Regions from separate parts of the Dendrosporobacter quercicolus genome, predicted to be linked through region 1. Evidence: riboswitches for the same ligand, from Rfam matches in the RefSeq annotation. Region 1 holds a riboswitch; each other region holds the start of a gene.
What was found. A riboswitch is a leader RNA that binds a small molecule or an ion and turns the genes downstream of it on or off. The one in region 1 is predicted to bind cyclic di-GMP.
Positions count from the first base shown of each region.

Region 2: linked by a shared signal. The riboswitch ahead of BLR06_RS18640 (methyl-accepting chemotaxis protein) and the one ahead of BLR06_RS18375 (hypothetical protein) in region 1 are both predicted to bind cyclic di-GMP.
Region 3: linked by a shared signal. The riboswitch ahead of BLR06_RS16520 (methyl-accepting chemotaxis protein) and the one ahead of BLR06_RS18375 (hypothetical protein) in region 1 are both predicted to bind cyclic di-GMP.

Region 1 covers NZ_FNHB01000016.1:52,841-56,222, forward strand. Annotated here, with positions in the region: gene BLR06_RS18370 (hypothetical protein) at 1-195, shown strand, start outside; gene BLR06_RS19680 (hypothetical protein) at 563-712, shown strand; cyclic di-GMP riboswitch class I at 863-946, shown strand; gene BLR06_RS18375 (hypothetical protein) at 1,126-2,601, shown strand; gene BLR06_RS18380 (nucleotide sugar dehydrogenase) at 2,630-3,382, shown strand, end outside.
Region 2 covers NZ_FNHB01000018.1:4,039-7,420, forward strand. Annotated here, with positions in the region: gene rocF (arginase) at 1-42, opposite strand, end outside; gene BLR06_RS18640 (methyl-accepting chemotaxis protein) at 187-1,902, opposite strand; cyclic di-GMP riboswitch class I at 2,015-2,099, opposite strand; gene BLR06_RS18645 (hypothetical protein) at 2,319-2,648, shown strand; gene BLR06_RS18650 (TolC family protein) at 2,705-3,382, opposite strand, start outside.
Region 3 covers NZ_FNHB01000012.1:1,220-4,601, reverse strand. Annotated here, with positions in the region: gene BLR06_RS16535 (taurine ABC transporter substrate-binding protein) at 1-724, shown strand, start outside; gene BLR06_RS16530 (ABC transporter ATP-binding protein) at 751-1,581, shown strand; gene BLR06_RS16525 (hypothetical protein) at 1,630-1,926, shown strand; cyclic di-GMP riboswitch class I at 1,941-2,024, shown strand; gene BLR06_RS16520 (methyl-accepting chemotaxis protein) at 2,124-3,382, shown strand, end outside.

The DNA of each region.
Region 1 (3,382 bases):
TTTGCCGGAGGCTTTTTTGCAGGTCGAAAATTCCCAATTTATCTTGCTACGTTAAGTTATTTTGATTTAACGCAAGGAAACTATGTCGATCTGCCTGGCAGTACCAGTGGGAAATACACTTTGGCCCAAGACGGGAAAAATCGTTATAAAGGAATTGAATTAACCATTACGCTTTCGGCAGCCTTTGACCTGTAAACCGCGCAACAGTCTGATTTTAATTAGAGGGAGATTCTCATCAATCGAGAATTTCCCTCTAATTCTGCTTCACAATGGAATCTTACTGCTCCTTTCCCAGTTTATTTTAGTTGTAAATTATACCAGTCAGAAAGAAAAAGTAAATGTTTCAGCACTGTTACGTCAGCTGCCGCAACACATTACGCCGTGAGGCGCTTGATGAATAGCCCGCCATTATGGACATTTTATCTTAAATACAATAATTTATTTAATTAGAGGTATTTATAAATAATAAAATCAGACTATAATTAAATTATAGAAAGGAGGTGTGCAGTAGGCGCGAACAAAACGTTAGCGTCTGCGATTGGTTATGACGAAATGGGGCAAATTGACACTGATAGCCACGACCATGCTGGCGGTCTATATGTCATTTCGCATAGACTGGGGTTTTGAAAATTTTCTCACCCTTCTGACCGGTATTCTGATCGGCATCTGCCTGGCGGGCGCGGTTGTATGGTGGAGGTATCGCAATTGGTAAAAGTTCAGCAGGACAGAGCCTATGATGCGAGCAGCGAAAAAATTTATTATAAATTAACTGCTTTAAATTATTAGCTAATTCTGTTAAAATAATTTTGGCAGCAGTTTCTATTTTGGTAATAATTAGGAGTTCCATATTATTTGAATAGGTAAAATAAACCAGCAAACTTATTGAAAGATAAGGACGCAAAACCATGGGTCTACGTACATTGTATAGGATTGCCAGGTTGCAATTGCAACCTGGCAGTTTTTTTTACTCAATACAGATCATCTGCGTCCAATTGGAACAGAACTTAAACCAGCAGTGATTTGATTCGGTCGATGCGGCTTTTTCCCACTTGAGAGTTGTTAGAGTATCGAGATAGCCGGTACCGCTATTGATGGTGCAGTTTGTGAGGGCGGGTGAATCATGCAGTGAAAAAATTTGCAAGAGTACTGTTTGTTTTGGTAACAGTCATCGGCGTATCTACGGTGAACGGCTTAGGCAAGAATAAGGTGGCTTATGCTTCCCCTGAGCCGGTGGGCGCGAGCCGAAGCAGCCGTCAGCCGGCAATGGCGCAGGCTGACAAAAATGAGAGTTTTAATGTTCAATTTTCCTATGAGATGGCGCAGATCACAGCCCAAATAGTTTCTTTTTCAAGTCCGGATGTTGCCGGCTTTAAAGCCCGGTTTGCTTATGCTGCGGCGCAAACAACAGCAAAGGTTATGCCAATATTGCCGGAAGGACGAAAAAAGGAATTTGCCTATGAAATGGCGCGAATGACAACAAGGATCATCAGCGACCAAAATCTGAATCTTGAAGAAGCCAAAGCAGAGTTTGCCTATGAAATCGCCCAACTTACCACAAAAATCATCATGAATGAAGTTGCGGGGATTGCCGGCGAGTCCAGTGAAAAGACGCTGCTTAGGAATGATGCCGCGGCTGGGCGGCGGTTAACGGGTAGTGAGAGCAGTAACAGCACCGGGCAACAGGCAGCCGTTTCTTCCGGCTATGCTGAGCAGGAAAACTATTCAGAGATTGTTGATCAATTGGCGCAGATTGGTGATCGCCGTCAGCAACTGGATAACAAAGTGAATATCGACGGTGAAGTGCGTTATCATTATGCTTCCGACCGCGGCCCCGGGCAACGGGATTCATCGGGAATTCGCATTCGCCTTGGCGCTGATGCGGCAATCGCCCAGGATTGGCGCGTCCATGGGATGCTGGAAGGCAGAACCAGTTTAGTAAATTACAATAACGACTTCAAGCTTTCCCGTCTGTATGCAGCCGGTACATTGGGACAAGCGGCGGTTAGGGCGGGATCCTTCGGGTATCTGATGGCTGAAGGAAATATTTATGACAGTGTTTTTGACGGTGTTCGCACCGAGTTTAGCGGACCGGTGGACTATACAGCGGCTTATGGGCAAACTGACGATAGCAAAGAGACGGTGATCGCAACTGCTCGTTATCATGATTATGATTATGACGTGGAAGCCGGCGTTTATCACTACCGGACAGACGGCCTGAAAAATACAATCCGGACACTTGGGGGAAATTATTATTTCAGTAATTTTAGTCTCGGAGCCATGGCTTTGGACGCCCGCCGGAAGGATGGCAAAGGAGACGGCAGCGGCTATGTACTTAGTTTTAACTATGGTGATTTAAAGTCCTGGCGGCCTGGTACATATGGGATATTTGCCAAATATTACAATCAGCCCCGACATACTTATATTATCCACGGTATGAATGGCGCGGGAAAAGGAATGCAGGGCTTTAAAGGCTACGGCCTGGGCGTGGACTATACGGTTGCTGAAAACTTTATCGCCGGAATAGAGTATTACGACCAGACCGATAAAATTTCCGGCGAAAAGGCGGAAACCTGGTGGAGCCGTCTGACTCGGTATTTTTAAATGAACAAGTAGGTGAACTGGCATACAGATGGAATGTTTTAAACAAATACAAGCAAAAGAAGCTTTTGTGGCGGTAGTAGGTCTTGGTTATGTAGGATTGCCGGTCGCTGTCGCCTTTGCAGGAAAAGTCAAAACACTGGGCTTTGATATTAATGAGGCAAAAATTGATCTTTACCGGCGGGGGATTGACCCGACCAATGAAGTTGGCAATGAGAAGCTACAGCATACGACATTGGAATTTACCGCAAACCCGGCCAGGTTAAAAGAAGCAAAAATGATTATCGTTGCTGTGCCGACACCGATCAATGGCGATAAAACACCGGATTTGGCGGCTGTCATCAAGGCCAGTGAAATGATCGGGCAAAATTTAACCCCGGGCAGTATTGTGGTTTTCGAATCCACCGTATATCCGGGGGTTACTGAAGAAATATGCACGCCGGTCTTAGAAAGAGAATCAGGTCTGATTTGCGGAAAAGACTTTAACATCGGCTATTCACCGGAACGAATTAATCCCGGCGACCAGGTGCATAGACTGGAGAATATCCGGAAGATTGTCGCCGGGACGGACGCAGCGACAGTGGAGGCCATTGCGGCTGTTTACGAGCTGATTATTGCCGCCGGTGTGTATAAGGCGTCAAGCATTAAGGTGGCGGAAGCGGCAAAGCTGGCTGAAAACGCACAAAGAGATATCAATATTGCCTTTATGAATGAGCTGGCAATGGCGTTTGACCGTATGGGGATCAGTACAAACGATGTCATTGATGCCATGAATACCAAATGG
Region 2 (3,382 bases), on a different contig from region 1:
CAGCCACATGGGCGCTCCGACAATTGATATCGCTTTATTCATACCAATTCACACCTTTAAAAAATTACATTAACAAATAAATATTCTAACCCGTTTGTCCACTCCAGGCAACATTTTTCTAGAAAAAAACAATGGGAATACACACCAGTTGCGGCGGCTTCCCATTGTTTTCGAATTTCGTATTCCTCAGACAGTAAATTTGTCGATGGCGGTTTGCAGCTGTTGCGCCATATTGGCCAAGCTCTGACTGGAAGCCGCAATTTCCTGCATTGCCGCCGATTGTTCTTCGGTTGCCGCCGACATGGTCTGTGTCTGGGCAGCCGCATCCTTGCTGATTTTATCAATGTCACGGACTGAATCAACAATTTTTTCGCTGCCGTCAGCTATTTGCTGGATAGCGGTTGAAATATCATTGGCCTGCCCCGATACCTGATCAATCAGCAAAACAATATCAGTAAACGTTTTGCCGGCTACAGCGACTGCATCGGTCCCGGCTTTTACTTCCCTGGTACCGCTGCTCATCACTGAAACAGCCCGCTCGGTATCACTTTGGATCTCATTGATTAAGCCGGCAATTTGCTTAGCCGCCTCCTGCGACTGCTCGGCAAGCTTTCTTACCTCCTCTGCTACTACCGCAAACCCGCGCCCTTGTTCGCCGGCTCTGGCCGCTTCAATGGCTGCATTTAAAGCTAAGAGGTTGGTTTGCCCGGCAATGCCGGAAATGGTATCCACAATCTGGCCGATTTCATTTGACCTTTCGCCCAGCTTTGCCACAACATCGGCTGAACTGATTACCGTCTTGGCGATATTATCCATCTGAGCCACTGCCGAATTTACCGCCGTTTCACCAGTACGGGCCGCACCGGCGGCCTTGCCGGATGCTTCGGCCACTACACCGGCATTGGCTGCAACCTGAAAAATACCTTCTGACATCGCTTCAACAACGGTAGTTGACTGATTGACGGCATTTACCTGTAATTCAGCCCCGCGTGAAACCTCGGCTATGGTACCGGCAACCTGATTGGTTGCCTGGGCAGACTCACCGGCGCTGGCGGTAAGCTGCTGCGATGCAGTCGCTACCTGCTCACTGAGAAGCCTGACATTGCCGACAAGTCCGTTTAAATTGCGGATAGTGTCATTTAAAGCTTTCCCCATCATGCCAATTTCATCACTGGACATGATTTTAACTTCCTGGGTTAAGTCACCGCTGGCAACCAAATTCAAGGTATCCACCGTATTGTTTAATCGCCGGGCGATCATCTTCGCCAGCAGCCAGCTGGCGGCTGCCGAAATTGCCACCGCTGCAATTGTCAGCACAATAATCAGATTCTTGGCGGTGCTCGCATTGGCTTCTCCGGCCTTATTGGCGTCATCGCTGGTTTTGGCATTAAAATCAGCCAGTTCTTTAAGAATTGCATTTACCTTAATCAAATGCTTGCTGGCATTTTGCGAAAAATACCCATAGGCCTCTTGTTTTTGACCAGCCTGAGCCATAGCCAGCGCTTTTTCCCGCTCCACCCGGTACAGCCCGATTTCCTCATCTAACTCAGTAATCTTTTGTTCTTCAAAAGCCGTTAGCCTGGCATTCTTATAATCAGTCATTGTTTGATTGGTCTCAGCAGCCAGCGTCTTAATTTCAACCAGCGTCTTTTGCTCCGCGGCCTTATCAGGGTTACCCAGAATGATTTCCAGAATCATGCCATGAACAGCACTAAAATTGTGCCGTGTTTCATTAAGTCTTTTCACCGGCAGCAAACGGTCATGGTACATTCCTGACATTTCATGACTGATTTGATTGGTATAATAGTAACCAATGCCGCCCATAATCAGGAGAAATAATGCCGATATCATTACTGCAACCATTATTTTTGTTAATACTTTTAAATTATTGAACCATTGCAATTCTTTGCACTCTCCTTCGTCACCCTTATGCAAGCAAATACCCTAAAATACCTCTTGCCGGCAGCCGGGCAACAAAAAACCAGACATAAAGTCTGGTTTTACACTTATGTCAAGCGGCAGCCTGGCAATCATTAATAAATATTGTTAGACCCATGGCTTTGCGTCCTTATCTTTCGATAAGTTTGCCTATAAAGTTGAATTAAAATTGGGTACTGCTTGTTTTTACATTATACCCATTCTCAATTGCAAAAGCAACAATAAATTACAAATTCCGATACAAATTTCCTTTTTTTCAAATTCCCGGTAATCAGACATTTTCTCCAATACACCCGCCCGATTGCCGTCCCGACTGCATTGCATATTTAGCTAATTTAGCTTATAGTTATAAATAAACTCAATTGGTTAGGAGACAATCAATGACCCCTAAAGCTGAATTATTCGAACTAATAGAAAAACTGCCTGAGGACAAAATTCCTCAGGCGATTGAGACAATCAACGCCCTGCTTGGTCTGCAGCCGCCCAATAACAGCCAACCGACGGCAACAGCAGATCCCGAACGGCCGCTCAACGAGCTGTTAACCGCAATCATTGGTTCTGTAACCAATTCTTTTTACGACCTGTCAGTTGAAAATGAACGAGCCGGAGCAAAAATCATTGCCAAACGCCTCGGTTTCTCCCGGACCAGAATACTGGAAGCCTGGGATGTCTATAAAAAGAGCCGCCAAATTGACGTACATAAACAGTAAACGCCAGGGATGACACTTTACCTGCACCTGCAGGCAAAGTGTCATCCCTTAATGAATCATTTTTGACCAATCGCTTTTTGCAGTTTAGCCTGATTAATATTATAATCATATAGCGCCTCGGTATAGTTTGTTCCAGCCTGGGTCAGCGCCAGCTGCGCATCAATAACATCAAGATTGGTGCCCGCACCGGCGTAATATTTCGTCTGGGCAATCTTTAAATCTTCAGTCGCCTTATCCACGGCGACCTGAGTAGCGCCAATCCTCTTTTCAGCCTCTTTCATGCTCAGATACGCCTGACGCACCTCCAGTTCAACGCTATTGCCGGTTTCTACAGACTGCTCCCGGGCCTTATTCAGGGAGCTCTCTGCCTGTTTAACTTTGGCGCCGGTAACGCCGGAATCAAAAATATTCCAGTTGGCCATCAAACTCAGCGACCAGTCATTTTCGTTACCGGGGAATTCAGTGCCGCTCCAGCCTTCGGCGGCGCTGAACGTCACCGTTGGCTTGCGGTTGCTGTTGGCGACCTTTATCCCTTTTTTCGCTGATTCAATACTCAGCTGCGATTGCTCAATCTCCGGACGATTTGCCACAGCCTGGGCAATGGCATCCGCCAGAACGATTTCGCTTTTCACATACCCCAGTTCATCCTTAAGCTTATTTTCAGTATCTAACGGCATCCCGATGGTATTATTCAGGGCCGCCATTGCCAGATCATAACTATTCTGGGCTTTCGT
Region 3 (3,382 bases), on a different contig from region 1:
AGGCCTGGGATATGAGGTTTTCTGGATTCACGACGTTATTGGGGCGGCTGAATCCCTGGCGGTGAAAAACAGCGCAAATATCAACTCCATCAAGGATTTAAAAGGAAAAACGGTGGCCGTTCCATTTAGCTCCACTGCCCATTATAGCCTGTTAAGCGCTCTGAAATTAGCGGGTATAAATGCTGCTGATGTGAAAATTCTTGACATGCAGCCGCCGGATATATTCGCCGCCTGGCAAAGAGGCGATATTGACGCCGCTTACGTATGGAATCCCGTTCTTGGCAAGCTGTTTGCCGATGGAAAAGCCATTACCGACAGCGGAAAGCTTGCAGATCAAGGGATCGTTACGGCCGATGTCGGTGTTGTCAGCAAAGAATTTGCGCAAAAATATCCGGATATTGTTATAAAATATATTAAGGTACAGCAAAAGGCGCATGAACTTTACAAAAGTACTCCGGAGGAAGCCGCCGGGGCCATCGCTAGGGGGTTGGGAATTGAAACCAGCGAAGCATTAAAACAAACCCGGGAATTGATCTGGGTGTCGGCGCAAGACCAGCTTGCAGACAAATATTTTGGCGCAAGTCCAGGTAAGGGTGAGCTGGCAAAAGTGTTAAAAGCCACTGCGGATTTTCTGGCTGAGCAAAAGGCAATTGATCAGGTTCCGGAGCAAAGCGCATTTGACGAAGCGGTTAATGCTAAATATATTGAAGACGCCCTGAAATAATAGTGGCGGACTGGGGGGCGCCAAGTATGGGAAGAACTGAATATCGACGCTCGGCTGAAGCGGCTGCTGCAGTCGTAGCTTTAGCCGGTGTTTCACTTACTTACCGTTCGGATCAGGATGTAGATGCATTGGAAAACATTACTTTAACGTTGGATGCAGGCGAATTTGTCTGCCTGCTGGGGCCTTCCGGCTGTGGTAAAAGCACCCTGTTAAAAATTATCGCCGGCTTTATAGCGCCGACAGATGGCGCTGCCGTTATGGATGGGGAGGCCATCACTGGGGCTGACTGGCAGCGCGGCGTTGTTTTTCAGCACCCTCCTTTATACCCGTGGCTGGACGTAGCAGCCAACGTAAAGTTTGGCTTGAAAATGCGCAAGCTACCTGAACTGGAAAGTCAAAAGCTGACGGAGGAATATCTGAAAAAAGTCGGCTTGCTGGAATTTCGCACCAGCAAGGTGTACCAATTATCAGGAGGAATGAAGCAGCGGGTTGCGATTGCCAGAGCCCTGGTCAATCAGCCAAGGGTTTTGTTGATGGATGAACCATTTGGCGCATTAGATGCACTCACCCGCGAGCAAATGCAAAGCTTGCTGCGCAACATCTGGCGAGAATCACAATGCACAATTTTATTTATCACCCATGATGTCGATGAGGCGCTGTCATTAGGGACCAGAGTACTGGTCATGTCAAAGCGGCCGGGGCGGATCATCAAGGAATTCCGGCCGGATTTTACCCATAGCATGATTGGCGAAAAATCAAATCGTTCCCGGTACACACCGGAATTTTTAAAACTTCGCGAGGAAATTCTGGATTTGATCAACAATTATACCAAGGGCGACGGCTGCGCTTATTTTTAACCGGATCCGCCTTTAGCAGCAGGCGGGTCGGCAGTGGGGTACCCCGCAATGCTTTACAGTTCCCGCAGTTTCGGCTATAATGGGTTCAATGGAAAATCGTTGCTAAAAGCTGCAGCACAAGCAGGCGGCAGGTGGATTTTTCTGGACCTGATGTTCAGTTTCGCCACTCATTTTTCTGGAAAAATGGGTGGCTTTTTTATTTGCGACCGGCTGGCGGCTGACCCGCCGGATTTTAATTTTGCGATAATCAGCTCTTGGTTTGCCGTGGCTATTGAACAAAGCGCTGATTATTCATTTATGCATATTAAAGGATTTCTATATGTAATAGAGAATTATTACGATTAAACTGGATATTCTCTGGATAATATTGGCAAACTTAATGAAAATTAAGGACGCAAAGCTATGGGGCTAAGGATGTATTCTATGCCTGCCAGGCTGCTATATGGGGAAAAACGTATAAAACTGTTTCTTTCAAGGGAGGAGATAATGCAACAATTTGAGCTGATATTTTTCTATCTGTAACAAAGGAAGGGGTTTATTTTATGCGGAGATTTCCTATTATTGCCCAATTGGGCGGAATGTTTTTGGTTTCAATTTCTTTTATGCTGATTTTAGTGGGATACACAGCGTATCAATACACAACTGCCGGTGATACATATGAATCTTTAATCACCCATACATCAGCCAACATGCTGTTGATTACCAAAGCTCAGGGTGGTATGAATAACGGAATTGCCGATTTGCGTGGTTTTCTTGGCTACGGAATTGCCAGTTATGAACAAGAGTCCAGGAAGAGTTTTGCAGAAAGCGTTGAGCAGTTAAAGATATTTGTCGCCGGGGTGGAAAACCCCGCGGTAAAAGCTGAAGCTGTTAAGTTAGAGCAAATGCTGGAGGATTATAGTCTGAAAATGGGTCAGCTTATGGATGCCAAAAAAGCAAACGATCCTTCTTTTGACGCACTGCTTGAGACGGGAAGAGGCCTATCGCAGCAGCTTGACGGGCAGTTTGATAAGACTCTCGCTTTGGAGGAGGATTATTTAAAACAATCTACAGACGAGCTGCTGGCAAAGCAGAAAGCAACCCAAAGTCTTGTGGGAATTTTAAGCGCGGTAATTATTTTATTTGTTTGCGGTTTAGCTTTTTGGTATAGCAAGTGGATGGCAAAACGCTTAAACCATGTCGGAAATGAACTGGACGCAATCAGTAAATTCGATTTGACAGCAACTTCCTATCAGGTGAAAATGAATGATGAGATTAGCGATATGGCTGCTTCAATGGATGGAATGAAGAATGCCCTGCGCGCACTGGTAGGTCATATCCGGCAAAACTCCGAGTCGCTGGCTGCAGCCAGCCAGGAGTTGAGCGCAACAGTGGAAGAACAGCTAAGGGCAGCGGAAGTTGTATCCAATACGGTGGCCGAGGTTTCGAGCGGTTCAGCGCAAAATACCAATAATATTACTGAGATGTCGGCAACCATCCAGCAGCTTTCGGCAAGTACGGAGGAAATGAACGCCAATGCCGCAGAGGTAAATGCCAATACGCAAAACGCGGTGGAAGAGGCCGCCCAGGGGATGGATTTGCTGACCCGGATTGTTACGCAAAATGAAACTGTTTCCGTTTCAATGAACAGTATTACGGAAGTTGCCAATTCGTTGGCCAAAGGTTCGGAAGATATCCGCGAGATTGTGACTGTAATCCAGAATCTGGCGGGGCAAACCAACCTGTTAGCGTTAAATGCCGCCATTGAAGCTGCTCGCGCGGGTGAAGCCGGCAGAGGCTTTGCCGTAGTAGCTGAGGAAGT